DNA from 4 places in the Rhizobium sp. 01N48 genome. Region 3 is predicted to be linked to each of the others. Evidence: predicted binding sites of a transcription regulator. Region 3 holds the regulator's gene; each other region holds the start of a gene.

Region 1 (7,983 bases), on a different contig from region 3:
CGGGCTCCATCAGCGAGATCGCGATATTGTGCGTATTCCCGAGCACGAAGGTGACGGCCATGGTCTCGCCGAGCGCGCGGCCAAGGCCGAGGAAGATGCCGCCGACGACGGCCGTGCGTGTGTGGGGAATGACGATATCGCGCACGACCTCCCATTTGGTCGAGCCGAGCGCGTAGGCAGATTCCTTCAACTGTGCCGGGACGACGAGGAAGACGTCGCGCATGACCGAAGCGATATAGGGAATGATCATGATGGCGAGCACGATGCCCGACGTCAGCATGCCGATCCCCATGGGGGCGCCAGAAAACAGCGCGCCGATAACAGGCAGCGGACCGAGCCAGTCGATCAGGACGGGCTGGACATAATCGGACATGAACGGCGCGAAGGTGAAGAGACCCCACATGCCGTAGATGATGCTTGGAATGCCGGCGAGCAGCTCGATGGCGCCGCCGATCGGTCCGCGCGCCCAGCGTGGCGCCACCTCGGTGACGAACACCGCGATACCGAGGCTGACTGGAACGCCGATGATCATCGCGAGCGCTGAGGTGACCAGCGTTCCGTAGATCGGCACGAGGCCGGCGAATTTCTGGGCGACGGGGTCCCATTCGGTGCCGTAGATGAACTCCAGGCCGAAGGTGCGGAAAGCCAGCAAGCCGCCCCAACCCATGGAGAAAGTCGCGGCCAGAAGTGCAATCAGTACGAACATGCCGCAGCACAGCACGATCGCGGAAAATACCATGTCGCCGGTCGCGCCATGGCGACGCTTCACGCCGACACTATCGGCGCGCTGCGATGCCAAAACTTGGCTCATTGTCTGTTCTCTAATCTTTGAGGGGCAATCAAAGTTAAGCCGGCCGGAAAGCAGAGCTCTCCGGCCGTTTCGACAGTGTGGGGATCAACCCTTGAACTGGGCGGTCCAGTAGGCTTCGATCTGCTTCACGAGGCTATCAGGAAGCGGAACGTAGTCGAGCGAGGAAGCCTGCTTCTGACCGTTCTCGAGCGCCCACTTGAAGAACTCGAAGGCAGCCTTGGAGCGAGCCTCGTCCTTGGCCTGCTTGTACATAATCGCCCAGGTCGTAGCCGTGACCGGCCAGGCCTTCTCACCAGGTGCGTTCGTCAGGATCAGGTTGAAGTCCTGGGCCTTGTCCCACTCGGCGCTTGCTGCGGCAGCTGCGAAGCTTTCCGCATTCGGCTTCGGATACTTGCCGGCGGCGTTCTCCATGAGCACGTAGGGCAGCTTGTTCTGAAGCGCGTAGGCGTATTCGACGTAACCGATCGAGTCCTTCACGCGCGTTACGTAGGCGGCGACGCCTTCGTTGCCCTTGCCACCGATGCCGACAGGCCAGTTGACGGCGGTGCCTTCACCAACCTTGGACTTCCAATCAGGATTGACCTTCGAGAAGTAGTTGGTCCAGTTGAAGCTGGTGCCCGAACCGTCCGAGCGGTGAACGACGGCGATCTGCGAATCCGGCAGTTTTACGCCCGGGTTCAGGTCAGCGATGGCCTTGTCGTTCCACTTGGTGACGTTGCCGAGGTAGATGTCGGCCAGAACCTTGCCGGTCAGCTTCAGTTCACCCGACTTGATGCCCTTGACGTTGATAACCGGAACGATGCCGCCGACAACCAGCGGAAACTGGCCGAAGCCTGCATCCGTCAATTCCTTGGATTCGAGCGGCTTGTCGGATGCGCCGAAATCGACCGTTGCGGCCTTGATCTGGGCGATACCGCCGCCGGAGCCGATCGACTGATAGTTCAGCTTGTCGCCGGTCTTCTTGTTGTAGTCAGCCGACCACTTGGAGAGAACCGGGTAAACGAAGGTGGAGCCGGCGCCGGTGATATCGGCGGCGGAAGCGGAGGTGGCCATGACGGCAGCAAGGCCGATGCCGAAACAGGTCGTCAAAAATCTGTTGGTACGCATAAGGGTTCGCTTTCCTGAAAGCTGAAAAGATGACGACGAGCCGTATGGGGGATACGGTTTTGCAGGTGCAAAGAAACCTCGTCGCGGAACGGGCTATTCCCCCTGGATAACAGTTTCATGACAGTTGCCAGCCGAATCGCCGCCGAGCGGCTCCGAGCCACAAAGGTGTCGGACTTCATGTCGGAGGAGCGCGAGAAAGAACGAAGATTTTCGCGCAGGCGGATGTCTCCACGCGCGGCGCGATAAGCAACACGGTAGTCGTTTGAGAAAAGCGCGTTGTTTGCCCGAAAGCAGGGCGTCAGAGGCTGTTTGCCAGACGGCAGAACTCTTCGACGGAAAGCGTCTCGGCGCGTCTCTGCGGATCGATGCCGGCCTTTTCGAGCAGCTTCTCGCCGCCGATCGGCTTCAGGCTCTGGCGCAGCATCTTGCGGCGCTGTCCGAATGCCGCCTGGGTCACTTTTTCGAGATTGGCGACGGAGCAGGGGATCGGGTTCTCGTTCGGCGTCAGATGCACCACCGTCGAGGTGACCTTCGGCGGAGGCGTGAAGGCCTGCGGCGGGATGTCGAACGCCATGTGCGCGTTCGTACGCCAACCGCAGAGCACACCGAGGCGCCCATAGTGATCGTCTTCCTGATCGGCGACGATACGCAAGCCCACTTCCTTCTGGAACATCAGCGTCAGCGATTGCCAGAACGGCGGCCACTGCTTCGGCAGCAACCAGTTCACCAGAAGCTGGGTTCCGACATTATAGGGAAGGTTGGCGATGATCTTCACCGGCCCCTCAGGCGCCAGCGCCTCGAAGTCAGTGGTCAAGGCGTCGCCTTCGATCACCTCGAGCCTGCCGGGATAGTGCGCGGCCACTTCGGCAAGCGCCGGTAGACAACGCGGATCGCGCTCGACGGCGATGACCTTCTTGGCCCCGAGCGCCAGGATCGCCCGCGTCAGGCCGCCGGGACCAGGGCCAACCTCGAACACCGTCGCGTCTTCGAGAGGGCCTGCGTTGCGTGCCACCTTCTGCGTGAGGTTGAGGTCGAGAATGAAGTTCTGCCCGAGCGCCTTGCGCGCATCGAGACCATACCGCCTGATCACGTCGCTCAGCGGCGGCAATCCGTCGAGTGCGGCCATCAGGAATTGCTCTTGGAGACGCGACCGAGATGCCCGGCGAGCTTCAAGGCGGCAACCAGGCTACTCTCGCGCGCCAGCCCCTTGCCGGCGATGCCGAAGGCGGTGCCATGGTCGGGCGATGTGCGGATGAAGGGCAGGCCGAGCGTCACGTTGACGGCATCGTCGAAGCCTAGCGCCTTGGCCGGGATCAAAGCCTGGTCATGATACATGCAGATCGCCACGTCGTAACGCGCACGCGCTTCGTCATGGAACATGGTGTCTGCGGGCAGGGGGCCGATCGCATCGATGCCTTCGGCGCGAAGGAACTGGATCGCGGGGTGGATGACGCTGGCGTCTTCCTTGCCGATGGCGCCATCTTCGCCGGCGTGCGGATTGAGCCCCGCAACGGCAAGGCGCGGGTTGGCGATGCCAAAACGCTCTACGAGATCGGCATGCGCGATCCGGCAGGTCTCAACGATGAGCTCCGCCGTCAGCGCCTGCGGCACATCCTTGATCGGAATGTGGATTGTAACGGGGATCGCCCGAAGCTTCGGTCCCGCGAGCATCATTACTGGCGTCACAGGCGTGCCAGTTGCACGTTTCGCAAGCTCGGCCAGAAACTCGGTATGGCCAGGAAAACGGAAACCGCTTTCGTAGAGAACGGACTTGGCGATCGGGTTGGTGACGACGCCGAGCGCTTCGCCGCTGATCGTCAGCGACACCGCCTGCTCGATCGCTGCAATCGTCCCTCGGGCAGTCGCGACATGGGCTTCGCCGGCGGTGACCTCGACGCCTGCGGGGATCGGCAGAACGGGAAGGGCATCGGCGAAGACGTCGATTGCGCCGGCGCAATCCGTCTCGCGGATGGCAACGATCAGATCCAGCATCCGTGCGCGGGTAGCAAGGACATCAGGATCACCGACGAAAATAAACGGCGGGAGGCCAAGTTCGCGACGGCGCAGCCAGGCCATCAATGTGACGTCAGGGCCGATCCCTGCAGGATCGCCCTGGCTCAGTGCAAGCGGGCGGGAGAATGCGAGCGTCATCGACATCAGCGGCGAACGATCTGCGCTTTCTTGCGCAGTTCGTCGAGATACTTGGTAGCGTTGGCGTTTTCCGGCGGAGCGTTCTTGTCCTTGGCCTTGTTCAGGTCTTCTTCGCGGAAGACCATTTCGGCGGCCTGGTCATCGGAAACCTGACGCTGGCTGCAGATCGCCAGATACTCGACGCCCTTTTCGGTGACGCGCGTCGCGGTCGTGTTGCCCTTGGCCTGTTCGACAAGCGGCTTCCACTCAGGCGGCAGTTCCGGCGCCAGCATGCGGCCGAGGTCGCGAACGGAAACGTCACGCATCGTGGCGGCGAAAACCTTGGCCTGCTCGCAGCCCGGATACTTCGAGCGCGAGGCTTCCGCTTCGCTCTTGCGCTTGCCGACGATACCCTTCTTGCTGGCGGGCACGACGAAGATCATCTGCTGCAGAATATACTCCGTGGTCTCCGGCTTCTGCTTGTTGTTTTCCATCATGCGCGCAACGAGGTCGGCGTTCGACATCTTGTTGCTGTTGCCATAACGGGCGTTCACGAGGCGCGGCCAGCTCATCTGCACGGCAATGAATGCCTTGAAGTGATCGACGCCGACGCCGGCCTGATTGAGGATCTGCGTCATCTGCGCAGGCGTCAGCTTGTTGCCGGTGGCGAAGCGCGCGAAGGAAGCGTCGACGTCGTCCTTGGACACCGACATGCGAACGCGCGAGATTTCCTGTTCCTTCAACGTCTGCTCGATAAGCTGGTCTTCAGCAGCCTTGGCATCCGCCTTTTGGTGCTGCAGGCGCAGGAAGGCCTGGCGCTTGGCCACGTCACCGCTGGTCAGAGCCGTACCGTTGACGACCACTCGGACTTCGCTCGCGGCATAGGCCGTGTTGGCCTTCGGCAGTGCCAAGCCAGCGACAGTGGCGAACGCCAAGCCTGCGATCATCGTTCTTACGGTGTTCTTCGCGCCAATCATCTGTCGACCCTTCCCATTAACGCCGCGCTTCGCGTCGCGGCGCGCCTATCTTACCGAGATAACGTCAGCGTTGCTGCCTTCGAGACGCAGCAGCATATGCCGCATATATCCAATGGCCACAATGTCCTGCATAGCGTTACGGCGAAAGAAAGGCCCCTTTCTTTCGCCGTGCTACAAAATCGATCAGTTGTTGTAGATGTTACCGTATCCGAGATCGCTGGCATCACCGAGATTGATGTCGCCAAGCGTACGGAATGTCAGCCTCGCGCCGATCGTCCAATCGCTTGCCGACTGGTCGCTGGTGTCGCGCTTGTCGGAGTAGGCGATCGTGAAGATCGTGCACTCGTCTTCGTAAGTCAGGCCGATGGTCTGACGCGTGAACGTGTTGTTGTTCAGATCGTATGCGATACCGCCGAAGATCGACCAGTAGTCCTTGAACTTGATCTGAGCGCGCGTCTGGAGTTCGTCATTATCCGTGTCGTAGCCATATTCCGGCTGCGCGGAGAGATGTGTGTAGAGAAGCTGGCTCTGGAACGTGTCGGTCTGGAAGCCGGCCGTCAGGTCGCCGCGGCGAAGCTCGAGGCTTTTCTCGTCGAGACGGTACGAAGCGGCAAAGGAAAAGCCCTGCGGCGTTTCGATGCCACCGAGACCGACATAGTCGGACCGCGTGTTTTCAAGGCCGGAATCGGCGCCGACGTTCACGAGATCGGCCGTGTCGAACGAATTCTGGCCGGCCAGCTGGAAGGACTGTCCGAAGATGCCATGCAGCTTGTAGCCGTTGTCGAACGTGCCGGTGTACTGGAAGCCGATATTGGCGCGCGTGCCGCCTTCGATACGGTCGTAACCGGAGAACTTGTCGCGTTCGAACAGATTGGTCGCGTCGAAGACCATGCTCTGCGCGTCTTCGTTCGGCAGTCTGCCGGCCAGCGATTCATTCGGACGGGCGTAGATCTGCATGATCGGCTCGAACACGTGCGTGCTGTTGTCGGTCGTTGCCAGGATCGGATAGCGCATTTCGAGGCCAGCCGTCACCATGCCGCGTGTTGCAGCGTCGCTCGTGTCGTAGTTGCCGCCGTAGCCGGCCGGGTCGTCCATGTTGAGCGACAGCGCGTCGCCGCGGGCCGAAAGCAGCGGCGTGATCAGAACGCCGGCAGGCGTCACGAACGTACGCTTCCACGTCAGTTCACCCGTCAGGCGCGACGTCTGGCCGCTAAGGCCACGATAGCGATCAAAGCCGGCGACGTCGTAGAAGTCTTCATGGCCGCGCGAGAGGTTGGTCAAGTTTACGTCAGCCGAGACTTCGCCGCCAGCAAGCGGCTGCGGCGCCACGTAGTGATAGTCCATCACCGGGTAGACGATGGCCTGTTTCTTCTCGGCGGTGTTCGAAGGATCGGCGTCCTGCACATCGAAATAGAAGGAACGCAGGTCGAAGTAGTTTCGCTTCCCCAGGCCGGTCAAATAGATCTGGTTGGCGCGCGTCGAATCATCGTAGCCCTTGAGTTTGTAGGTACGCGCAAAGTTGTTGTCGCTCTGCACCATCACATCCCAGCCGAAAGACCAGCGAGGATTGATTTTGAAGGCGCCGGTCGATGCGACCATGCCACGAGCATCGTTCTGCGCGTCGCTGGTTCCTTCAGTGAACGTGCTGGAACTCATCTGGCTGATGCCAGCCATGCGCAGGATGTGCGAGCCGTTTTCGAAGCGCTGGCGGAATTCGGCGTCCGCCAGGAAGCCCTGCGTCGTGTAGCCCGTACCCGTCACCGTCGCGTCCATGCTGGGCGAGATCACGTAGTAGTAGGGAACAGACAGGCCGAAGCCGAGATTCTGCGCGCTCACGAAGCTCGGGAACAGGAAGCCCGATTTGCGCTTGACGGTATTGTCGGGAACGACGAGCCACGGCACATAGGCGATGGGATGGCCGAGCAGCTCCATGCGGGCGTGCTCAAGGCGGATAGTGTGCTTCTCGCCGTTCTGGATGACGCGTTCAGCCTTAACCTGCCAGAAAGGCGGCTTCTCGGGCTTTTCCGCGCAGGGCAGACAGGCGGTGTAGACGCCCTTGTTGAGAATCATCTCCGTCCCACCGACCCGCTCGCCGGTTTCGGCGACGATGCGCGTGTTGTCGGGTGTCTCGATTCGGAGCGAATTGATGAAACCGTTCGCGAAGTCATCGGTGACGTCGAGCTTGTCGGAATACATGCGCGTGCCGTCGGGGCTGACGAGCTCGACATTGCCGAGCGCCATCATCCGGCCGGTCTTCTGATTGTACTCGACTCGCTGCGAGACCATCTTGTAGCCGGCGTAATTGATCTGCACGCCACCTACGGCCGAAACGACCTCAGCGTCTTTGTTATAGACGAGCTCATTGGCCGAAAGAAGCATCTTGGCTTCCTTCGAAACATTGGGCTTCATGTTTTGCAAAGCGTCTTGAGCGATGGCAACGGGAATGTTGCCGGTATAGCTGCACAGGGCTACGCCTGCGAACAGGGCAACCAACTGCTTACGAACACTTTTGCGGTTGCCTGCCGCCACTAGCCATCCTCCTGATGAAGCAGAATTGTTGCACCCAAAGCCAAGGCGACGATGACCGGAATCCACGTCGCCACGAAAGGCGGGACAACCCCACTGCTTCCGAATGCTTTCACAAGCACGGTGACCACATAAAGCACGAAGCCTGCCAGGATGCCACCCAGAATCACGGACCTCGATTGGTTGAACCGGCTAAATTTTAGGGACACTGTTGCAGCAATGAGAGTCATCGCCACGAGCAACAATGGTTGGGACAACAAAGAGTGGAATTGAGTCTCGAGAGCCTTGGTCGGAATCCCGAAGGATTTGGCAATGTTGATTCGGTTCGAGAGATCAAAAAATGCAATGGTTTCAGGGGCGGTAAGCCTCTGTTCCACGAAATCCCGTTTCAAATTGGTACGGACCTGTACCTCATCCTTACGCTGAGCGATT
Region 2 (6,595 bases), on a different contig from region 3:
CGCCGACGCCATTGCTCACGGTGCGACCGGCAAGGGTAACGACCAGGTTCGTTTCGAGCTTTCGGCCTATGCGCTGAACCCCGACATCAAGATCATCGCTCCCTGGCGCGACTGGTCGTTCAAGTCGCGTACCGACCTGCTCGCCTTCGCCGAAGCCCACCAGATCCCGGTTGCCAAGGACAAGAAGGGCGAAGCGCCGTTCTCCGTCGACGCCAACCTGCTGCACTCCTCTTCCGAGGGCAAGGTTCTGGAAGATCCTGCTGTCGAGGCGCCCGAATACGTGCACATGCGCACGATCTCGCCGGAAGCCGCACCCGACAAGGCCACAACAATCAAGGTCGGCTTCGAGAAGGGTGATGCCGTCTCGATCAACGGCGTGCGCATGAGCCCGGCGACGCTGCTCGCAGCACTCAACACCTACGGCCGCGACAACGGCATCGGCCGTCTCGACCTCGTCGAGAACCGCTATGTCGGCATGAAGTCGCGCGGCGTCTACGAGACCCCCGGCGGCACGATCCTCCTTTCGGCCCACCGCGCGATCGAGAGCATCACGCTCGACCGCGGCGCGGCGCACCTCAAGGACGAGATCATGCCGCGCTACGCCGAGCTGATCTATTACGGCTTCTGGTTCTCGCCGGAGCGCGAAATGCTGCAGGCGCTGATCGACAAGAGCCAGGAGCATGTCGAGGGCGAAGTGACGCTGAAGCTCTACAAGGGCAACGTCATGGTCATCGGCCGCGAGAGCGACAAGTCGCTCTACTCCGACACGCTCGTCACCTTCGAGGACGACCAGGGTGCCTACGACCAGAAGGACGCCGCCGGCTTCATCAAGCTCAACGCGCTGCGCCTGCGCACGCTCGGCAAGCGTAATCTGGGCAGGTAAGCGGCATCTGCCGATTTGGTTTCGAAAGGCCCGCCTCGTGCGGGCCTTTTTGCGTCTTGGGGGCTTGTTTTGCGCGGAGGTGCCAGCTGTCCACACACGCCTCCACATATGCGACGCCAACGGAACACGCGCTCCTCTCAACCATCACCGCCCGTCCGCTTTCCCCTTGCCAACCGCCTCCCGGGATGCTCTTCAAGCAACAACACCACCCCTCCAGACACCGGCCCGCCCCATGCCCATTCTCATCCGCGACGCCACTCTCTCCGACATCGACGCGATCACCACCATCTACCGCGACTCCGTCCTGAACGGCGTTGCGAGTTACGAGATCGCCCCGCCCGACCGCGACGAGATGGCGGCGCGATACCAGGCCATAGTCGACAAGGGCTATCCCTATATCGCCGCCGAGGACGAGCATGGCACGCTCATCGGCTATGCCTACGCATCGGCCTTCCGCACGCGTCCGGCCTATCGGTTCATGGTCGAGGATTCGATCTATCTGGCGCCGGAAGCGCGGGGCAGGGGTGTCGGCAAGCGTTTGCTGGAGGAGCTGATAGCGCGCTCGACGGCGCTTGGTTTCCGCCAGATGATAGCCGTTATCGGCGGTGCGCACCCGGCCTCGATCGCGCTGCATGCAAGCCACGGATTCGAGGAAATCGGCCGCATCAAGGGCTCCGGCTTCAAGCAAGGGCGCTGGCTGGACACGATGTTGATGCAGCGGGCGCTTGGCGACGGTACCTCGACCGATCCCGATCCACACACCTATCCGGCGACGCTGTTCTTGGGGTGATAGCGCCTATTTCTCGACGAGCTTCAGCGACTTGTTGAACACCTTCAGCACCTGCTGCAGGTCGTGGCCGCGCTTCAGGATCTGGCCGTGGGTATTGACGACGGAATAGGCGCCCTGCTTGGCGGCGAGCTTGGGGTTTTTCTCGATACGGAAGAGCGGCATTTCGCCGGAGCGCTTGAAGACGGAGAAGACGGCAAGGTCCTTCAGGTGGTCGATCGCGTAATCCCGCCACTCCCCTTCGCCGACCATGCGCCCGTAGATCCACAGGATCGCATCCAGCTCTCGCCGGTGAAACGTCACCGGCAACGGGTCCTTGCTCTGCTTGTAGTCCCTGATATCCACGACGACGGGGGAATCGCTGTCGGTGGCCCGATTATTCCCACGCCGCAAATCCGGCTGATCTGTCATCAGGCTCGAATGCCTCCGTTCGTGACACGCGGGTGACAGTTTGCCTTAGCGTTTACAAATTGCAAGCGCGACCTTGCGCGCATTAAGCATAGTCTGTGCAATCTGCCGCGTGCCCCATTTCAGTCAAAACAGCGCCTCAATTAAAAGTGAAATTCGCTCGCACTTGACCGGCGCATCCTCAGCGGGTTCGCCGACACTGAATTCTGCGCATCGTCTTTCGGCACTTTGGAGGAGATGTGACTGTTTGGCGCCAGCGCGCCAAAGGGCCCGGCTGATCGTATCGACCTTAACCCCAGCCCCGAATACGATCAGTCGGGCCGCCCCGCTTCCACCTGAAAAGACAGATGAAATTCTTGGAAGCGTGTCGCAATCCTTCGGATTCGCTGGTCACGCTTCAAGTCTTTGTTTTGTCGCATGTCGTCGCCGCAAAACCGCTGCACACTTTTGCGCGACATGCTTATGCCTAACGGCTCAGATGTTCTTGCCGGCCATGACCACGGTGGCGCCAAGGATCGCCGATGGCGTTCCGTCGGCCGTGGACGACTGAAGCAGCACCGCGCAGCCCTCGAGATCGGGCTTCTGCAGCACGGTAGCTGGCAGCGTCAGCTTTGTTTCCTTGCCGTCCCACATGCCAACCGTCTCGACATCCGAAACGCTGTGCGTATAGGCGATCTTCTGGCCGCTGTTTTCGCCCTTCTGCACTTCGATCGTCTTTTCGCGATCGAAATAGACCATGACGACACTGGCCTTGCCCTGACCGGGCGCGACGTTGATTTCGAGCTGATCGCCCTTGACCTCGGCCTTGATCGGAACCGTCAGCCCTTCGCCACCGGTCAGAAAGCCGTCGACCTTCTTCTCGATGCCGCCGATATCCGAGCCCATGACATGATCGCGGCCGTTCACCACCACCTGCGGCGTGTAGACATTGGCGCGGCCCATGGTCTTCGCATAGCCATACTGGCGTTCGGTGTTTTCCTTCGAGCTCAGCGTATCCGCCCAGCCCATGTAGTTCCAGTAATCGACGTGATAGGCGAGAGCGATGATATCGCCGCGCTCAACGAGCTTGCGAAAGGCCGCATCTGCGGGAGGGCACGAGGCGCAACCCTGAGAGGTGAACAGTTCGACAACGCCTTTGGGCGCCTCCTCGGCGAGCAAAGGGCCCGCCAGAGCCACACCTGCAATCAGCGAAATCAAAAACCGCGGCGACATTGCACCTCTACCTCTTTTCCTCTCCACCTTGCCGAAACGCCGGCCTAAATCGCTGGCCAGACACGCACGCAAGGGCTCCGTCTCTTCAACCTAGAGATAATCGCTCCCGATCCAAACGAAAAATCACGAACGGGTGAGACGGAGCCCGCGTGGGACAACTCCGCAACACTTCGCCGTGAGCCAGGCCGCTTGCAGCCCTCCCGAACGCGAAAAAACCGCCGGAAATCGCTTTCCGGCGGCCATTATCAGGCAGGTCTTAAAAATCAGCGCCGATCAGGCTGCGAGATCTCGCAACACCGTCTGCAGGATGCCGCCATTGTTGAGGTAGATGACCTCGTCGAGCGTATCGACGCGCGAGAGCAGCGGAACGTCCTTCACGGTGCCGTCGCCATAGGTGATTTTCGCGATCTTCCTCTCGCGCGGCTTGATGTTCTCAAGCCCCTCGATGGTGACGATCTCGTCGCCCTTCAGCCCCAGCGTCGCCCAGGTCGTGCCCTCCTCGAAGACGAAGGGGATGACGCCCATGCCGACGAGGTTCGAGCGGTGGATGCGCTCGAAGCTTTGCGCGATCACGGCCTTGACGCCGAGCAGGTTGGTGCCCTTCGCCGCCCAGTCGCGCGACGAGCCGTTGCCGTATTCGACACCGGCGAAGATGACGAGCGGAACGCCCTCGGCCTTGTACTGCATGGCCGCGTCGTAGATCGATTCCTCTTCCTTCGACGGGTAGTGGATGGTGTAGCCACCTTCCTTGCCGTTCGGGCCGAGCATGTGGTTGCGGATGCGGATGTTGGCGAAGGTGCCGCGCATCATCACCTCGTGATTGCCGCGGCGCGTGCCGTACTGGTTGAAATCGGCAACGCCGACATTGTGCTCCAGCAGATAGGCGCCGGCGGGCGAGGCCGCCTTGATCGAACCGGCCGGAGAAATGTGGTCGGTGGTGATCTTGTCGCCAAAGAGACCAAGGACGCGCGCACCCTTGATGTCGGAAACGCCGGAGCCGGTCTTGCCCATGCCGACGAAGTAGGGCGGGTTCTGCACATAGGTCGAGTTGTCGTCCCATGCATAGGTCTGGCCCGGGGGAACCTGCACGGCCTGCCAATTGGCATCACCCTTGAAGACGTCGGCATATTTCGTCTCGTAGAGTTCGCGCGTGACGTATTTCTGGATGAAGGCCTGCACTTCGTGCGAGGTCGGCCAGATATCCTTCAGATAGACGGGGTTGCCGCTCTGGTCCTCGCCGATCGGCTCCTTGGTCAGGTCCTTCTGCACCGTGCCGGCGAGCGCATAGGCGACCACGAGCGGCGGCGAGGCGAGATAGTTCGCCTGCACGTCGGGCGAGATACGGCCTTCGAAGTTGCGGTTGCCGGAGAGAACGCCCGAAACGATCAGGCCCTTGTCGTTGATCGTCTTCGAGATCGGCGCCGGCAGCGGACCGGAATTGCCGATGCAGGTCGTGCAGCCGAAGCCGACGAGGTTAAAGCCGAGCTTGTCGAGATCGGCCTGCAGGCCGGATTTCGCCAGATACTCGCCGACCACCTGCGATCCCGGCGCCAGCGAGGTCTTAACCCACGGCTTGGTCTTCAGGCCCTTGGCAACGGCGTTGCGGGCGAGAAGGCCGGCGGCGATCAGGACCGATGGGTTGGACGTGTTGGTGCACGACGTGATCGCGGCGATCGCCACGTCGCCATGGCCGAGATCGAAATCCGTGCCTTCCACCGCATAGCGATTGGAGAGCTGGCCGGGCTTCTTGTAATCCGCATCCATCGAGCCGGCGAAACCGGATGCGATGTTCTCAAGCGGGATACGGCCTTCGGGACGCTTCGGGCCGGCCATGGCGGGCACGACGTCGCCGAGATCGAGCTCCAGCGTATCGGTGAAGACGAGATCGGAGCCATCGCCTTCGCGCCACATGCCCTGCGCCTTCGAATAGGCTTCGACCAGCGCGATGCGGTCATGCGAGCGACCGGACATGGTGAGGTAGTTGATGGTTTCGCCATCGACCGGGAAGAAGCCGCAGGTGGCGCCGTATTCCGGGCCCATATTGCCGATCGTCGCGCGGTCGGCGAGCGGCATGTTGTCCATGCCCGGGCCGAAGAATTCGACGAACTTCGAGACAACGCCCTTCTTGCGCAGCATCTGCACGACCATCAGCACGAGGTCGGTCGCGGTCACGCCTTCCTTGAGCTTGCCCGTCAGCTTGAAGCCGATGACTTCGGGAAGCAGCATCGACACCGGCTGGCCGAGCATGGCCGCTTCCGCCTCGATACCACCCACACCCCAGCCGAGAACGCCGAGACCGTTGATCATCGTCGTGTGGCTGTCCGTGCCGACGCAGGTGTCCGGATAGGCGATCGTCTCGCCGTCCTCTTCCTTGGTCCAGACGGTCTGGCCGAGATATTCGAGATTGACCTGGTGACAGATGCCGGTGCCCGGAGGCACGACGCGGAAATTCTGGAAGGCCTGCTGGCCCCATTTCAGGAAACGATAACGCTCGCCATTGCGCTGATATTCAAGCTCGACGTTCCTGGAAAACGCCTGCGGTGTGCCGAATTCGTCGACGATGACGGAGTGGTCGATGACGAGATCGACGGGCACCAGCGGGTTGATCTTTTCCGGATCGCCACCGAGCGACACCATCGCGTCGCGCATCGCCGCAAGGTCGACCACGGCGGGAACGCCGGTGAAGTCCTGCATCAGAACGCGCGCCGGGCGATAGGCGATTTCGTTTTCGACCGTGCCCTTGTTGTTCAACCATTCCGCGACACCAAGGATATGCTCCTTGGTGACCGACTGGCCGTCCTCGAAGCGCAGCAGGTTCTCAAGCAGAACCTTCATCGAATAGGGAAGCTTGGAAACGCCGGGCAGGCCGTTTGCTTCGGCCTTCGGCAGGCTGAAATAGACATAGTCCTTACCATCGACGGTAAGGACGGAACGACAGTTAAAGCTATCAAGTGATTTAGACACGAGAGACCCCGTTTCTGATCGCGAACACAATTGTGCGGACGCCTATGCACTAAAGGCACATCAGGATGCGGGTACGGCCATTTCCGCGGTCCGCACATGAAGTCAGACCTCATGTTCGGCGCTAGGATGAAATTCACGCCGACCGCTGGCGTGGTGATCAACATATAGATAGTTTCGGCGAAAGCTGCCAGAGAGGCGCCCACCATTTTTGATTTTTTTGCATCGCATGACTGAAAACCTGAACCCCGGAACCCCCATGCATCTCCAAGCCTCCGATCTCGCCGCCTTCAGGGGCGAAGAGCTGATTTTCGAAGGTGTGTCCTTTAGCCTGACCTCAGGCG
Region 3 (7,983 bases):
ATACGCCATCGGGCCTGATGTTCGGCCACTACCAGATGGAAACCGACAAAGGCGAGGTCTTCCAGGTGGAAATCCCCGCCTTCTCGCTTGATTCACCGGGCCTGCTCAGAGTCCTGAACTAACCTTTTTGTTGCATGCCGCTGCCGCAAAGCCGCTGCACACTTTTGCGCGACATGCCTCAGGTCATTCAGCCGCCTGCGCGAGTTCTTCGGCCTCGAAACGATAGGTCGTCGAGCAGAATTCGCAGGTGACCGCGATCTTGCCCTCTTCCTGGCTCGCCTCGATCTCCTCGGCGGAGAAGCCCTTGAGCACGCCCTTGATCTTCTCGCGCGAGCAGGAGCAGCGGTCGAACACTTCGCGCGGCTCGTAAACGCGCACGCCGCGCTCGTGGAACAGCCGGAACAGCAGGCGCTCGACGCCGACCTGCGGATCCGTCAGCTCGTCGGCGTCGATGGTTTCCACCAGCGAGCGCGCTTCGGCCCAGGCATCGTCTTCCGCATGCTTGATGGTACCTTCGTCGCCATCGCCGCCATGCAGGTCGGCCTGGCGCATGCGCTCGGGCGCTTCCGGCAGGAACTGGGCAACGAGGCCCCCTGCCCGCCAGCGATGACGCGACTTGCCTTGCTCGTCGCGGTCTAACAGTTCGGCGGCGGCGAGGCGCACGCGCGTCGGGATCTGTTCCGACTGACGGAAGTAGGTGCCGGCGATATCCTCCAGCGTGGCGCCGTCGAGCGCGACGATGCCCTGGTAAGGCTGGCTGAACTTGCCCTGGTCGATGGTAAACGCCAGCATGCCCTTGCCGAGCAGCTGCTCTGGCTCTGCGCGGCCGGCGGCGACCGCCTCGTCCAGAAGCGTCTGGTCGAAGCGGGCATAGGCACGCACGTTCTCGGGCGTCGAGAAATCGGCCACAAGCAGATCGACCGGGCCGTCGCTCTTGGTCTGCACGGTGAACTTGCCTTCGAACTTCAGCGACGTGCCAAGCAGCACCGTCAGCGCGATGACTTCGGCCAGCAGACGGGCGACGGGTGCGGGATAGTTGTGGCGATCGAGGATCGCATCCAGCATCGGGCCGAGCTGGACGGCGCGACCGCGCACATCCAGGCCTTCCACCTGAAACGGAACGACATGATCATCACCGGCGAAATCGAATTCGCCAAGGGTGGCTGCAGCTTCTGCCATGGTCTTCTCCTAGTCTGAGGGCAGTGGACGAGCCCGTCCATCCGCCAGCGCGGCCACGGGCCTGTCCGGCCCGATGTGGCCTCCAGTATGGTTCAGATCGCGCCCAGGCACCAAGCAAGAATCGACTTCTGCGCATGAAGACGGTTTTCCGCTTCATCGAAGACCACGGATTGCGGGCCGTCGATCACTTCGTCGGTAACTTCCTCACCACGATGGGCCGGCAGGCAATGCATGAACAATGCATCCTTGTCGGCCTGTGCCATCAAAGCCGAATTGACCTGATAAGGCTGGAAGACGTTGTGACCCCGGGCCCGATGTTCCTGATTCATGGAGACCCAGGTATCGGTCACCACGCAATCGGCGCCGGCGACCGCACGGTCTGCATCATGGCTCAGCATGATCTCGGCGCCCTCATTGCGGGCCCAGTTCAGATAGTGATCCTTCGGCTCGGAACCAAGAGGTACCGCCATGTTCATGCGATAGCCGAAACGGGCAGCCCCTTCGACCAGCGAATGCAGCACGTTGTTGCCATCGCCCATCCAGGCGATCGTCTTGCCCTTGATCGGGCCGCGATGCTCTTCGAAGGTCATGATATCGGCCATGATCTGGCAGGGATGGGTATCATCCGTCAGCGCGTTGATGACGGGAACGGTCGCATGTTCGGCGAGCTCCAGCATGCGGGCGTGATCGGTGGTGCGGATCATGATAGCGTCGACATAGCGCGACAGGACCTTCGCGGTGTCGCCAATCGTTTCGGCGCGGCCGAGCTGCATTTCGGTGCCGGAGAGGAACAGCGTTTCGCCGCCGAGCTGGCGCATGCCGACGTCGAAGGAGACGCGGGTACGCGTCGAGGGCTTTTCGAAGATCATCGCCAGCATCTTGCCTGCCAGCGGCTTGTCGCCCTGGCCAGCCTTGAAGGCCTGCTTGCGGGTCTTGGCGTCGTCCATGATGACCCTGAGGTCGGAAGAGGTTACCGCGGAGAGATCGAGAAAGTGTTTTGGGGAAGCCATCTGTCTTTAACCTGTTGCGCCCGCCATCCGGCCGGGCATCCATCCATTCAAGCCGTCTTCTTTGCCTTGGCGCGCACGCTCTCGGCGGCGCGCTCCAGGCGCGCGAGGCCTTCGCGGGCTTCGTCAGCGGTGACGACGAGCGGGGGCAACAAACGGATGACATTGTCGCCGGCCGGAATGGCCAGCAGGTTGGCAGCGCGGATGGCCTGCAACAGCTCAGTTGACGGAACAGCCGCCTTGACGCCGAGCATCAGGCCTTCGCCGCGGATATCCTCGATCACATCAGGGAAACGATCCTTCAGCGATGCAAGGCCCTGACGGAAGACTAGCGCGACGTCGTTGACGTGGCGCAGGAAGCCTTCCTCGAGGATGACATCGAGCACGGCATTGCCGACGGCCATGGCGAGCGGGTTGCCGCCGTAGGTCGAGCCATGGGTGCCGGCCTTCATGCCGGAGGCCGCTTCGGCCGTTGCCAGGCATGCGCCGAGCGGGAAACCACCGCCGATGCCCTTGGCGACCGCCATGATATCGGGCGTCACGCCGGACCATTCATGCGCGAAGAGCTTGCCGGTGCGGCCGACGCCGGACTGAACCTCATCGAGGATCAGAAGCAGGCCGTTTTCGTCGCAGAGCTGGCGCAGCGCCTTCATGAATTCCGTGGTCGCCGGGCGGATACCACCCTCACCCTGTACCGGCTCGATCAGGATACCGGCCGTGGCATCGGTGATCGCGGCACGGACGGCTTCGATATCGCCGAAGGGAACCTGGTCGAAACCGGGCGTCTTGGGGCCGAAGCCTTCGAGATACTTTTCCTGGCCACCGGCGGCAATCGTTGCCAGCGTGCGGCCGTGGAAGGCGCCTTCGAAGGTGATGATGTGGAAGCGCTCGGGATGGCCCTTCGAATACTGGTAGCGGCGCGCGGTCTTGATCGCGCATTCCAGCGCTTCGGCGCCGGAATTGGTGAAGAACACCTTATCCGCGAAGGTTGCATCGGTCAGCCGCTTGGCAAAGCGCTCCTGGCCGGGGATTTCGTAAATGTTGGAGAGGTGCCAAACCTTCTCGGCCTGATCCTTCAGCGCGCCGACGACGTGCGGATGGCTATGGCCGACGGAGGTCACGGCAACGCCCGCGCCGAAATCGAGATATCGCTCGCCAGTTTCGGTGATCAGCCACACGCCCTCTCCTCGCTCGAACCGCAGCGGGGCACGAGAGTAGGTATCATAAAGCGGCGCGGCTTCAGCCATGGCGCGATCTCCTGTCATTCGCTCAACAAAGGCCCGGACTCCGGCTAAAAAGCGGGTGCCCGGAAATGAAAAATGCCGCCTTTCGGCGGCGAGGGGCACTATTGTCTTTTCGCAGTGCGATGTCAACAAAACTGAGCTTTTGCCGCATGCGTCAAGCAAGCATCGGGGCGCCGGCGAGCTATCAACAGCTAATGTTGCAGAAATGACTCTACCACCCAGCAAGTTGGGGAAAACCGAGAAATCGATTCGCCGCGATTCAACCGACTCTTGTCACGGAGTCGCCCTCACTCTAGGTTAAAACTCAATTACTAGACTGCATGCGGCGGAACTAGTCACCAAAATCGAGCAAGCGTTTCTTGGTCCGGACACGTCCGTGCCATGGGTGAAGGATTCTGCCTACACCAACGCAATAAGGCGGAGACAGGGCATGAACTGGACAGACGAGCGCGTTGAAAGACTGAAGAAGCTTTGGGCCGAAGGCTTGAGCGCCAGCCAGATTGCGGCACAACTTGGCGGTGTAAGCCGCAACGCCGTCATCGGCAAGGTCCACCGCCTGAACCTGCCTGGCCGCGCCAAGGCCGGCGGCACGACGACCGCGACCAGAGCGCCGAAGCGCCCGGCGGTTTCGACCCCGCGCGCTGCCAGCAACTTCAATTCCGCACGCATCTCGCCAAGCCGCGCCGTTGCCCGCCCGCAGGGCGCAGTGGCTCTCAAGGAAGAGATGGACATCGATGCGATCGAGGAAGTCCGCTACCGTCCGGCTTCCAACGTTGTCGTTCCGATCTCGCGCCGCCTCGGCCTTACGGAACTGACCGAGCGTACGTGCAAGTGGCCGGTCGGCGATCCGCTGACTGACGATTTCCACTTCTGCGGCTGCGAGTCCCCTGACAACTCGCCATACTGCACCTACCACCAGCGCATGGCCTACCAGCCGGTCAACGAGCGCCGCAAGGCAGCCAACCGGGTCGCATGACCCGGAAAGCCGGATAAGGAACACAAGAAAACGGGCCCTCGCGGGGCCCGTTTTTCGTTGGATCGGATGGAATGGAAGCGCCTTACGCTTCCATGGAATAGCCGGCGCCGCGAACCGTGCGGATGACATCCTGCATGTTGGAGAAGTTGAGCGCCTTGCGCAGGCGGCCGACGTGCACATCGACGGTGCGTTCGTCGACATAGATGTCATGGCCCCAGACGCCATCGAGCAGCTGCGAGCGGGAGAAGACGCGGCCCGGCGACGACATCAGGAATTCCAGCAGGCGGAATTCGGTCGGTCCGAGGCGGACTTCGCGGCTCTTGCGGTGAACGCGGTGGGTTTCGCGATCGAGCTCGATATCGCCGCACTTCAGCAGCGAGGAGAGCACTTCGGGCTTGGCGCGGCGCAGCATCGCCTTGACGCGGGCAACGAGCTCAGGCGTCGAAAACGGCTTGACGACATAATCGTCGGCGCCGGTCGACAGGCCGCGAACGCGTTCGCTTTCCTCGCCACGGGCGGTCAGCATGATGATCGGCAGGCGCTCCGTCTCGGGGCGCATGCGCAGGCGACGGCAGAGCTCGATGCCGGATACGCCGGGCAGCATCCAATCGAGGATCAAAAGATCAGGCGTGCGTTCCTGCAGCCGGATCTCGGCCTCGTCACCGCGAAGGATGGTATCGACTTCGAAGCCTTCGGCCTCAAGGTTATAGCGAAGAAGCACGCTCAGTGCTTCTTCGTCTTCAACGACTGCTACTCTTGGGATCATTCGTCTCGGTCTCCTGGGGGCGTGGGTCCGGAACGCTTATTCCGTGACCGCGCCGACGGTGTTGGCGGTGTCGTCCTTCGGACGCTCGCCTTCCGGCTGGGCGCCGGTAGCCATGTAGTAGATGGTCTCTGCGATGTTGGTGGCGTGGTCGCCGATGCGCTCGATGTTCTTGGCGCAGAAGAGAAGGTGCGTGCAGCTGGTGATGTTGCGCGGATCTTCCATCATGTAGGTCAGCATCTCGCGGAACAGCGAGGTGTACATCGCGTCGATTTCCTCGTCGCGTTCGCGGATCGACTTGGCACGATCGGCAACGCGGCTGGTGTAGACGTCGAGAACTTCCTTGAGCTGGACGAGCGCCAGTTCGGAGAGATGCTCGAGACCGCGGGCGAGCTTGCGCGGAACGCCCGTGCTCTGAACCGCGATGACGCGCTTGGCGGTGTTCTTGCCAAGATCGCCGACGCGCTCGAGATCGGCCGCGATGCGGATCGAGCCCATGATTTCGCGAAGGTCGGCGGCCATCGGCTGGCGGCGGGCGATGGTGATGATCGCCTTTTCGCCAATCTCGCGCTCGGCGTGATCGAGGATCACGTCGTCGGAGATGACCTTCTGGGCGAGCGAAGTGTCGCCGTTGACGAGCGCGCGAACGGCGTCGCCGACCATCTGTTCCGCGAGGCCGCCCATTTCGGAGATGCGGCGCGTCAGGAACTTGAGATCATCGTCATAGGCGGAATAGATATGTGTCGATGCCATGGGGCTTATCCTTGAATGTCCTGAGGTTTACCGGTTTCGGAGATCAACCGAAGCGGCCCATGATGTAATCCTGGGTGCGCGGATCATCCGGGTTGGTGAACATCTTGTCGGTATCGTTCTCCTCGACGAGGTTGCCGAGGTGGAACATGGCGGTGCGCTGCGAAACGCGGGCTGCCTGCTGCATCGAGTGCGTGACGATGACGATCGTGTAGGCTTCGCGCAGCTCGTGGATGAGCTCCTCGACCTTGGCGGTCGCGATCGGGTCAAGCGCCGAGCAGGGCTCGTCCATCAGGATGACTTCGGGGCTGACGGCAATCGCGCGGGCGATGCACAGACGCTGCTGCTGACCACCCGAGAGGCCGGTGCCGCCTTCATGCACGCGGTCCTTGACCTCGTTCCACAGGCCGGCGCGCTGCAGGCTCTGCTCGACGATGACGTCCATGTCGGCCTTCGCCTTGGCGAGACCGTGGATGCGCGGGCCGTAGGCGACGTTTTCGTAGATCGACTTCGGGAACGGGTTCGGCTTCTGGAACACCATGCCGACGCGGGCGCGCAGTTCGACGACGTCGATATCCGGATCGTAGATATCATCGCCATCAAGCGTGATCTTGCCGGTAACGCGGCAGTTGTCGATCGTGTCGTTCATGCGGTTCAGGCTGCGCAGGAAGGTGGACTTGCCGCAGCCCGATGGACCGATGAGAGCCGTCACGGTGTTTTCGCGGATGTTCAGCTTCACGTCGAAAAGCGCACGCTTCTCGCCGTAGTAAACCGAGACGTCCTGGCCGATCATTTTATACGGAATGGTATTCATCTTCTGGTCTAGCGCCTTCTCAACTGCTGCTTCCGTCAACATGTTCATGATGTTTACTCCGTTTACCAGCGGCGCTCAAAGCGACGACGCAAGAGAATGGCTCCGAGGTTCATGACGATCAGGAACAGGAGCAGGACGATGATGGCGCCGGACGTGCGCTCGACAAAGGCGCGTTCGGCTTCGTTTGCCCACATGTAAACCTGCACCGGCAGAGCCGTGGAGGGATCCATCGGGGTGGCAGGCGCATTGGCAACGAAGGCGACCATGCCGATCAGGAGCAACGGCGCGGTTTCACCGAGCGCGTGCGCCAGACCGATGATGGTGCCGGTCAGGATGCCAGGCATTGCCAGCGGCAGGACGTGGTGGAACACCATCTGCATCTTCGAAGCGCCGAGGCCGAGAGCGGCTGCGCGGATCGAAGGGGGCACGGCGCGCAGGGCTGCGCGGGTGGCGATGATGATGGTCGGCAGCGTCATCAGCGTCAGCACCAGACCGCCGACCAGCGACGCGGAGCGCGGCAGGCCTGCGAAGTTGATGAAGACGGCGAGACCGAGCAGACCGTAGACGATCGAGGGAACGGCCGCGAGGTTGTTGATGTTGACCTCGATCAGGTCGGTCAGCTTGTTCTTCGGCGCGAACTCTTCGAGATAGATCGAAGCGGCGACACCGATCGGCAGCGACAGGGCAAGAACGATCAGCATCAGGTAAAGCGAGCCGATGAGGGCGACGCCGAGACCTGCGGCTTCCGGACGGCTGGAGTTGCCGTTGACGAAGAGGCCGGTGTTGAACTCCTTGTGGAGCGTGCCGCTGGCGGCCATCTGCTGCATCCAGCCGACCTGGCGGTCGTTGACCTTGCGGTTCTTCTCGTCAACCGTCAGGTCGATCTGGCCCTTGTTGGCCGAGTCGACGTTGGCGTCGGCGAGAAGCGTGACGTTGACCGTCTTGCCGATGAGCGACGGGTCGGCGACGACCATGTCGCGAAGCACGATCGGTGCACCCTTGGAGATCATCGCGGTGGCATCACGCGTTTCCGGACGGCTCTCAGCATTGATGCCGAGCGTCTTGACCATGGCGTCGCGGATGAGCACCGGATAGTTGGCGGCGATCAGCACCGACGGGTCGGTGGCGCGCTTGTTGTTGGGGTCGAGCACCTTTTCGGAGAACTCGATCGGCAGGGTGATCGAGGTCTGCGCGAAGGCCGTGTAGCCCTGACGGATAACCGTCGTGAGCAGGATGGCCAGGAAGATCAG
Region 4 (7,983 bases), 100 kb from region 3:
GGCGCGGCTCTCTTCCGTTGCAAGCTCGGCAGCCGAAAAGGCTTCGTGTCTCAAGGTCATTCGATCGTTCACGGAGGTTCGGTTCATCCCAAAAAAGAGGTGCCAACCCTATCCGCCCGCCGCTATACATGACAACCGCCATTGAGGAAGAGCAAGGCGTCACCCACAAGACGTTGGAGGAAAAATGCCCGATACCGAGAAGAAGCCGCGGCCGGTCACATCAGTCACCGACAACGAAGCCCTTGAGTTTCATGCCATGGGCCGTCCTGGAAAGCTGGAGATCACACCGACCAAGCCGATGGCGACGCAGCGCGATCTGTCGCTTGCCTATTCGCCGGGTGTCGCAGTGCCGGTCAAGGCGATCGCCGCCAACCCGGAAAGTGCCTACGACTACACGACGCGCGGCAACATGGTCGCCGTCATCTCCAACGGCACGGCCATTCTCGGCCTCGGCAATCTCGGCGCACTGGCGTCGAAGCCGGTCATGGAGGGCAAGTCCGTCCTCTTCAAGCGCTTTGCCGATGTCGACAGCATCGATCTCGAGGTCGATACCGAAAACGTCGACGAGTTCATCAACTGCGTCCGTTTCCTCGGCCCGTCATTCGGGGGCATCAATCTCGAAGACATAAAGGCGCCCGACTGTTTCATCATCGAGCAGCGCCTGCGCGAGCTGATGGACATTCCCGTCTTTCACGACGACCAGCACGGCACCGCGATCATCGCCGCGGCCGGCCTCATCAACGCGCTGGAGCTGACCGGCCGCGATCTGAAGACCACCAAGCTGGTCTGCAACGGCGCCGGTGCGGCCGCGATCGCCTGCGTCGAGCTCATCAAGGCGATGGGCTTCGCGCCTGAGAATATCGTTCTCTGCGACACCAAGGGCGTCATCTATCAGGGCCGCACCGAGGGCATGAACCAGTGGAAGTCGGCGCATGCGGTCAAGACCAAGGCGCGCACGCTGGAAGAAGCGATGAAGGGCGCCGACGTCGTCTTCGGCCTGTCGCAGAAGGGCGCTTTCTCGAAGGATATGATCCTCTCCATGGCCGATCGCCCGATCATCTTCGCCATGGCCAATCCCGATCCCGAAATTACGCCCGAGGAAGTGGCCGGCATCCGCGATGACGCGATCATGGCGACCGGGCGCTCCGATTATCCCAATCAGGTCAACAACGTCCTGGGCTTTCCCTATATCTTCCGCGGCGCGCTGGATGTCCGTGCCACGACGATCAACGATGAGATGAAGATCGCGGCCGTGAGAGCGCTGGCGAGCCTTGCCCGCGAGGATGTTCCCGACGATGTCGCCGCCGCCTATCAGGGCAATCGTCCGCGCTTCGGGCCGCAATACATCATCCCGGTCCCCTTCGATCCGCGCCTCATCTCCGCCATTCCCGTGGCCGTCGCCCAGGCCGCGATCGACAGCGGCGTTGCCCGCCGGGTGATCACCGATATGGCGGGCTATGCCCGCGAACTCTCGGCACGCCGCGATCCGATCGCCTCCACGCTGGCGAGCCTCTACGAACGCGTCCACCGCCGCCCGAAGCGGGTGGTGTTCGCGGAAGCGGAGGAAGAGCAGGTCATGCGCGCCGCCATGTCCTACGCCAACCAGGAGCTCGGCACCGCCATCCTGCTCGGCCGCGAGGATCTGATCAAGGCGACCGCCGAGCGTGCCGGCATCGATCTCAACCGCCCCGGCCTCGAGATCGTCAACGCTCGCATCTCCACCAGGGTGGAAGCCTATATCGACTATCTCTACGCCCGCCTGCAGCGCAAAGGCTATCTCCACCGCGATGCCCAGCGCCTGATCCACAACGACCGCAACCACTTCGCGGCCTGCATGGTGGCGTTGGGAGATGCCGATGGCATGGTGACGGGCATCACCCGCAACTATTCGACCGCGCTCGAGGATGTTCGCCGCTGCATCGACGAGAAGCCCGGCCACCGGGTGATCGGCGTGTCGATCGCGCTCTGCCGCGGGCGCACGGTCTTCGTGGCGGACACTGCGGTCCACGACATGCCATCCGCCGAGGAGCTTGCCGATATCGCGGTGGAGGCCGCCGGGTTCGCGCGCCGCATGGGCTATAATCCCCGCGTCGCCATGCTCGCCTACTCGACCTTCGGCCATCCCTCCGGCGAACGCTCCGAGCGCGTCCGCGAAGCCGTCGCCATCCTCGACCGCCGCCATGTGGACTTCGAGTATGACGGCGAGATGGCGGCGGATGTGGCGCTGAACCGCAAGGCGATGGAGCAATACCCCTTCTGCCGCCTGTCGGGCCCCGCCAACGTGCTGGTCATGCCGGCCTTCCACTCGGCCTCGATCTCCACCAAGATGCTGCAGGAACTCGGCGGCTCCACCGTCATCGGCCCCATCCTCGTCGGCGTCGACAAGGCGGTGCAGATCACCTCGATGGGGGCGAAGGACAGCGACATCGTCAACATGGCCGCGATTGCGGCTTATACGGGGTCGTGAGGTGATTGTAGGGTGAAGTGGTTATGGGTGAGGATGTGCCGCGTGGCCCCCTCATCTGGCTGCCGCCATCTTCTCCCCGCTGGGGAGAAGGGATGTGTGGCAGGCCGCTCGCCCCAATCTCTCCCTTCTCCCCAGCGGGGAGAAGGTGGCCCGAAGGGTCAGGTGCAGCTTGCTGCACCGGGGATGAGGGGGCTACACTGCAAAACGCCTAAGACGGCGGATTACATCAGCAATCAGCTGGCAAACCGCCCGGCATCGGCACCGTAATAATTCACATACCGATCCGAAATGCTCGCGATCGGCAGAACGATCAGCACATCCGTCGTGTTGAACGCCTTGTCGACCACGGCGGTGGAGCCGACCATGGCGCCGAGGCGCAGGTAGCCCTTGATCAGCGGCGGCAGGGCCATCAGCGCGCGCTTCGGATTGACGGCTTCGACCGGCATCAGGTCCATGTCGCGGGCGAGATGCGGCAGCGCGTCGACGGCCCACTCGTCCTTGGCCGCGACGTTGTGGCGCAGGAAGGAGAGAGCCAGCGCATGCTGTTCCGGGTGAATGCCGGGGAAGGAGGCGCAGCCGAACATCGCGCTCATGCCGTGCTTCAGCGCATAGGCCCAGTTGCCCTGCCAGAGAAGCTCGACGATGCGCTTGGTACGGTAGTCCGGCAGCACGCAGGAGCGGCCGAGTTCCATGAAACGCTTATCCGGATGGCGCGCGATCAGCGTGTCGATGTCGAATTCGGAAGCCGAGTAAAAGCCGCCATTGGCCATCGCCACATCCTGTCGCAGCAGGCGGTAGGTGCCGACGATCTGATCCTCGCTGTCGCCCTCGATCGAGCGGTCGAGCACCAGAAGGTGGTCGCAAAAGTCGTCGTAGGCGTCGAAATCCCGCTTGCGGCGCATCGCTTCCGCAGGCAGTTCCGCCTTCATCTCGTCCACGAAAACACGGTAGCGCACGGACTGCGCGGCATCGATTTCGCCAGGCGTACGGGCAAGGCGTGTCTCGAGATTGCCGATCCGGCCGAACACGTCGCTCTCGATCTGTTCGGCTTTCCGCGCAGGGGGGAGAGCCTCGACGAGGGTGTCACGGTTGCAGATATCTACGGACATGACGAATCTTTCATTGCCGGCTTTAGGACGCCATAAAACACTTATATGCGACAGCAAAGTGACATTTTAAACCCCCAGATACGCAAGAAACACATGGGTGGCGGTGGAGCTACAGTGCTTCTGCGCGACGTGCCGAAAGCGCGGCGACAGCCTGAACTTCCGTCAGCAGCCGTATCGGGTCTATGGGTTTCAGCATGACGCGGTTTGCCCCGTTCAGCAAGACTTGACGACGCGATTCATCGCGTTTGTCTGCAGTCAAAACGATGATCGGCACCGAGGGAACCTCAAGCCGGCGCTCATGGCCACGTAGCCGGCCAATCATTTCGATCCCATCGCCACCGGGCATGGAAAGATCGCTGATGACGATATCCGGCCGCACGCTTCCTTCCGCCAGCGCCGCATCGAGCAGCGCCTCGAAATGCTCGACATGCTGGACGCTGTGGCCGGCCTTTTCCAGCATGGCGCGGATCAGCATGGCGTTGATCGGATCGTCTTCCGCAAGCACGATCTTCAGCCCGCCCTGAATGCCCGTCTCCGGAATGCCGGGGCTGAAGCCGGGCTGGTTGTCGTTGAGCGCATCGCGCTTTTCCATGCCGCGCATGCGTCCGCGCAAGACGTCGATCAGCGACTGTTCGCGCAGCGGCCGGATCAGCCAGGCATCGAAGAGGTCGAGCGAATGGGCATTACGCTCTTCGGGGTTGACCAGGAAGATCTTGCGCAGGCCAAGGGCGGCGATATCCGTCCGGTCGGCGAGGTGTGCCGCGAATTCGGCCGACATGCGGTGGTCGACGATGATATCGGTGGGGCGCCTTCCATTGGCCGCCATGTCGAGCAAGATCCAGCGCGCCGTCTCGCCATCTTCAACGAAGTGGCACTGGCCGCCGAGCGTGCGGATGGTCTCGGAAATCGCCATGCGCGCGGCACCGGCGGGCGCCAAGAGCACGACGAGATTGCCGGAAAGCAGCGTGTCGCGGCGGGCCACGGGCTCTTCGTCTCCTTCGGTGCGGAAGCGGATGCAGAACTCCGTGCCGGTGCCCTTTTCGCTGGCGACGGTCAGCGCGCCGCCGAACTCGCGCATGATGCGCGCCGAGATGGCAAGGCCAAGGCCCGTGCCGTTGCTCTTCTCCACCATGGTGCCCGCCTGTTCGTATTCACCGAAGACACGCGCCTGCTCTTCCTCGGTCATGCCCGGCCCGGTATCGGTGACGGTGATCGCAAGCTCGCCATCCTGCAGCGACACGCGAATGAACACGCCGCCGACCTGGGTGAATTTCACCGCATTGCCGATGACGTTGAACAAGACCTGGCGCAGGCGCGCCGCATCGAAATTCATGAGCTCGGGAACATCCGACGACACGGTCGAGCCGATCTCGATGCCCTTTTCGTGGGCGCGGTGGGCGAGCATCTCGACCACGCTTTCAAGAAGCTTGCGCACCGATTCCGAGCGCGGGCGCAGCTGGAAGCGCCCGACCTCGATGGTGGAGAAGTCGAGCAGATCCTCGACCAGCTGGGTCAGCGCATGGCCGGACTGGCGGATGCCGGTGAGGTAATTGTCTTGCTCCTGCGTCATCCGCGTCTCGGTCAAAAGATGCGTCATGCCGAGAATGCCCGAGAGCGGCGTGCGCAGCTCGTGGCTGACGGTCGCGAGCAGCCGCGATTTCGAGGCGCTGTTGAACTCCGCCTTCTGCCGCGCCTCTTCACGCTCCTGCGCCGCGATGCGATCGGCGGTCACGTCGCGGGCGATACTGTGCAGCAAAAGCTTTCCGTCCGAGGGGTTGCGGGTCACCACATCGCGCCAGAAGAAGATGCGTTGACCCTCGGGCGTCGACATCTCGACATCGTAGCGATGCGGCTCGGTGCCGGGGCGAAAGGCGATGCCGATCTCCTCGCAGGTCTGCCCGATCGGGTTTAGCCGCCCTGTCAGCCGGCGGAACATGTCGTTTGCGGCAACGATCCGGCGATCCATCGTCCGGGTCACGGTGATGTCGCCGAGCGCATCGTGAATGCTGGCGAAGAGCGCGGCATCGGTTCCGCCGCGCGCGGTGTCGTCCCCGGCGCGGGCCTTGATGTGATGTCGGCGGGTCGAGAGAACGGCGAAGCAGACGATCGCGGCAAGCACCAGCGCGCCGATGCCGATCGCCACCCAGAGCAGGCCGCCCATATAGCCGAGCGCGAGCAAGAGGATAGCGGAGAGAATACCGGCGCCGCCGAGCCAATAGGAGATCAGCTTGCGCGCGGAGGGGGCGACGATAGGGCCGTGTTCAGGGGTAGCAGGCGACATGTCAGCCGGGATCGCGGCCTGCTCATCTTGAGGATGAGCGGCAGGCGCGCCGAAGGCGGCGGCAAGCTTCTCGTGTAACTGACCCAGTCCGACCATAGGTTCAAATTAGCACGCCGGCTGTTCCAAATGCCTTCAGTAAACCGCTAAGATTTTACTTATCGGCGGTCTTGGGTTGCAATAGCTCGTCCAAAATCACGCATCCCGCGCCGATGGTGATGAAACTATCGGCCAAGTTGAAAACCGCGAACGACCATGTCTCGGTATAGAACAGGATGTAATCGATCACGTGTCCATAAAGGAAACGGTCGAGGAGATTGCCCAGCGCGCCTGAGATGATCAATGCGTAGCCGAGATGGGCGAAGGTGCGCTGCTTGCCCGTGCGGTGCCAAAGCCAGAGCACGAAAGCCACGATGATCAGCCGCATGCCGACGATGAACCAGCCGTCCATGCCTGACAGCATCGAGAAGGCGACGCCGAGATTGTAGGTGCGGTAGAGCGCCAGCATCGGGATGACATGGACCGCTTCTTGAAGCGGCAGCGTGTGATCGACTACGATCTTGATGATCTGGTCGAGCACCACGGCAAGAACGACGAAGATCAGGATCGGCAGCGGGCGCGAAAACAGCGTCGGGCGGTCTAGCGTCTGATCGGTCATTTGGCCTCGGTGAGTGAGAGAAGGTGGCGGCGTGCCTCAAACATCATGACGGCGCTGGCAACGGCCAGATTGAGCGAATCCGCCAGGCCCTGCTGCGGAATGCGGGCAAGCGCATCGGCTTCGCGCGCAAGCTGCTCCGGCAGGCCGGATTGCTCGTTGCCCATCAGGATGACGACGGGCTTCGCCTTGTAGTCGATCGTGCGGTAGTCGACGGAACCGGCCAGATGCGTGGCGACCAGCGACACGCCCGCCTGCTTCTTCCAGGCGATGAACTCCTCCGGCGTCGCGCGCGACACGGGCATGGCGAAGACCGAGCCCATCGTTGCCCGCACGGTCTCAAGCGAAAACGGGTCCGTGGTCTCGCCGACCAGGATGACGCCGGAAGCGCCCGCCGCATCGGCGGTGCGGATGATCGTGCCGAGATTGCCGGGATCGCGAACCCTATCGAGCGCGATCCACGTCTCGCCCTTGGCCGGGCGAATGTCGCGCAGCGGCTTCCAGCGGTTTTCGAACACGCCGACCACCATCTGCGGATTGTCGCGACGGGTGATCGAGGAGAGAACCTTCTCGCTGACCTCAAGCACCAGCCCGCCGGAGGCGACGGTCTTTGCAGCCATCTGCTCGACCAGCGGCTTGCCCTTGGCGGCCTTGGCGTAAACCAGCGTGCGGATGCTCCAGCCGAGCTCGATCGCGTCGATCACGAGCTTCAGGCCCTCGGCCATGAAGGTGCCGCTCTGCTCGCGGGTCTTCTTGTCGCTGAGCGCCTTGATGTCCTTGATGATGGGATTGGCAAGCGAGGTGACTTCCTTCACCTGGCCGACCCTGCGCGGACCGTTGTCGCGGTGTTCGTGGCTCATTTCGGCACCCAGCGGGAAAAGAGGGATGTGGAGAGCGCGCGGCCCGGCGTGTTGCCATCAAGCCCGGCTTCGCGGATCACCAGCTCTCCGGATTCGACCACGCCGCCGGCTCCGCGCATCGTCTCGCGCATCAGCTCGTGGATCGAATAGAAGCTGGCGCGGATCGAATAGGCCGTCAGCACGAGGCCGACAGCCTTGGGCGACAGGATCTCGCGGCAGATGTCAAGCATGACGGGCAGGTGCTCGAACAGATGCCAGACTTCGCCATTCGGGCCGCGGCCGAACTTCGGCGGATCGGTCAGAATGATGTCGTATGTATTGCCGCGGCGTTCCTCGCGCAGGATGAACTTCATCGCGTCTTCGCAGATCCAGCGGATCGGCGCCTTTTCAAGCCCGCTCATCGCCTGGTTCTCGCGCGCCCAGCCGATCGCCTTCTTGGAAGCGTCGACATGCGTGACCTCGGCGCCGGCGGCTGCCGCGACAAGCGAGGCAACGCCGGTATAGCCGAAGAGGTTCAGCACCTTCAGCGGCCGGCCGGCTGCTTCGACCTGCTGCTTCATCCACGTCCAGTGAACGATCTGCTCGGGAAACACGCCGACATGGCGAAACGAGGT

The links. The regulator PhoB, encoded in region 3, activates phosphate uptake and scavenging genes when phosphate is short. The targets are predictions, from matches to a motif close to TGTCATNNANCTGTCAT.
Region 1: pstS (phosphate ABC transporter substrate-binding protein PstS) is a predicted target of PhoB. The motif match lies at 2,025-2,041, and genes of this name have one in related genera.
Region 2: AC1DOG_RS11905 (DUF2794 domain-containing protein) is a predicted target of PhoB. The motif match lies at 2,103-2,119, and genes of this name have one in related genera.
Region 4: olsB (l-ornithine N(alpha)-acyltransferase) is a predicted target of PhoB. The motif match lies at 3,624-3,640, and genes of this name have one in related genera.

The regions. Positions count from the first base shown of each region.
Region 1 is NZ_JBFTQT010000004.1:174,029-182,011, forward strand. Features, by position in the region: gene pstC (phosphate ABC transporter permease subunit PstC) at 1-811, opposite strand, end outside; gene pstS (phosphate ABC transporter substrate-binding protein PstS) at 896-1,918, opposite strand; gene rsmA (16S rRNA (adenine(1518)-N(6)/adenine(1519)-N(6))-dimethyltransferase RsmA) at 2,217-3,044, opposite strand; gene pdxA (4-hydroxythreonine-4-phosphate dehydrogenase PdxA) at 3,044-4,069, opposite strand; gene AC1DOG_RS10095 (SurA N-terminal domain-containing protein) at 4,075-5,025, opposite strand; gene AC1DOG_RS10100 (LPS-assembly protein LptD) at 5,209-7,554, opposite strand; gene lptG (LPS export ABC transporter permease LptG) at 7,554-7,983, opposite strand, start outside.
Region 2 is NZ_JBFTQT010000005.1:23,498-30,092, forward strand. Features, by position in the region: gene AC1DOG_RS11895 (argininosuccinate synthase) at 1-883, shown strand, start outside; gene AC1DOG_RS11900 (N-acetyltransferase family protein) at 1,116-1,673, shown strand; gene AC1DOG_RS11905 (DUF2794 domain-containing protein) at 1,680-2,081, opposite strand; gene AC1DOG_RS11910 (DUF1223 domain-containing protein) at 2,553-3,290, opposite strand; gene acnA (aconitate hydratase AcnA) at 3,564-6,254, opposite strand; gene ccmA (heme ABC exporter ATP-binding protein CcmA) at 6,511-6,595, shown strand, end outside.
Region 3 is NZ_JBFTQT010000003.1:398,378-406,360, forward strand. Features, by position in the region: gene apaG (Co2+/Mg2+ efflux protein ApaG) at 1-122, shown strand, start outside; gene AC1DOG_RS08370 (Hsp33 family molecular chaperone) at 184-1,179, opposite strand; gene argF (ornithine carbamoyltransferase) at 1,272-2,189, opposite strand; gene AC1DOG_RS08380 (aspartate aminotransferase family protein) at 2,237-3,433, opposite strand; gene AC1DOG_RS08385 (GcrA family cell cycle regulator) at 3,861-4,406, shown strand; gene phoB (phosphate regulon transcriptional regulator PhoB) at 4,489-5,172, opposite strand; gene phoU (phosphate signaling complex protein PhoU) at 5,209-5,922, opposite strand; gene pstB (phosphate ABC transporter ATP-binding protein PstB) at 5,966-6,781, opposite strand; gene pstA (phosphate ABC transporter permease PstA) at 6,796-7,983, opposite strand, start outside.
Region 4 is NZ_JBFTQT010000003.1:499,074-507,056, reverse strand. Features, by position in the region: gene mutS (DNA mismatch repair protein MutS) at 1-60, opposite strand, end outside; gene AC1DOG_RS08895 (NADP-dependent malic enzyme) at 185-2,467, shown strand; gene olsB (l-ornithine N(alpha)-acyltransferase) at 2,701-3,576, opposite strand; gene AC1DOG_RS08885 (hybrid sensor histidine kinase/response regulator) at 3,686-5,953, opposite strand; gene lspA (signal peptidase II) at 6,009-6,512, opposite strand; gene AC1DOG_RS08875 (TrmH family RNA methyltransferase) at 6,509-7,369, opposite strand; gene AC1DOG_RS08870 (class I SAM-dependent methyltransferase) at 7,366-7,983, opposite strand, start outside.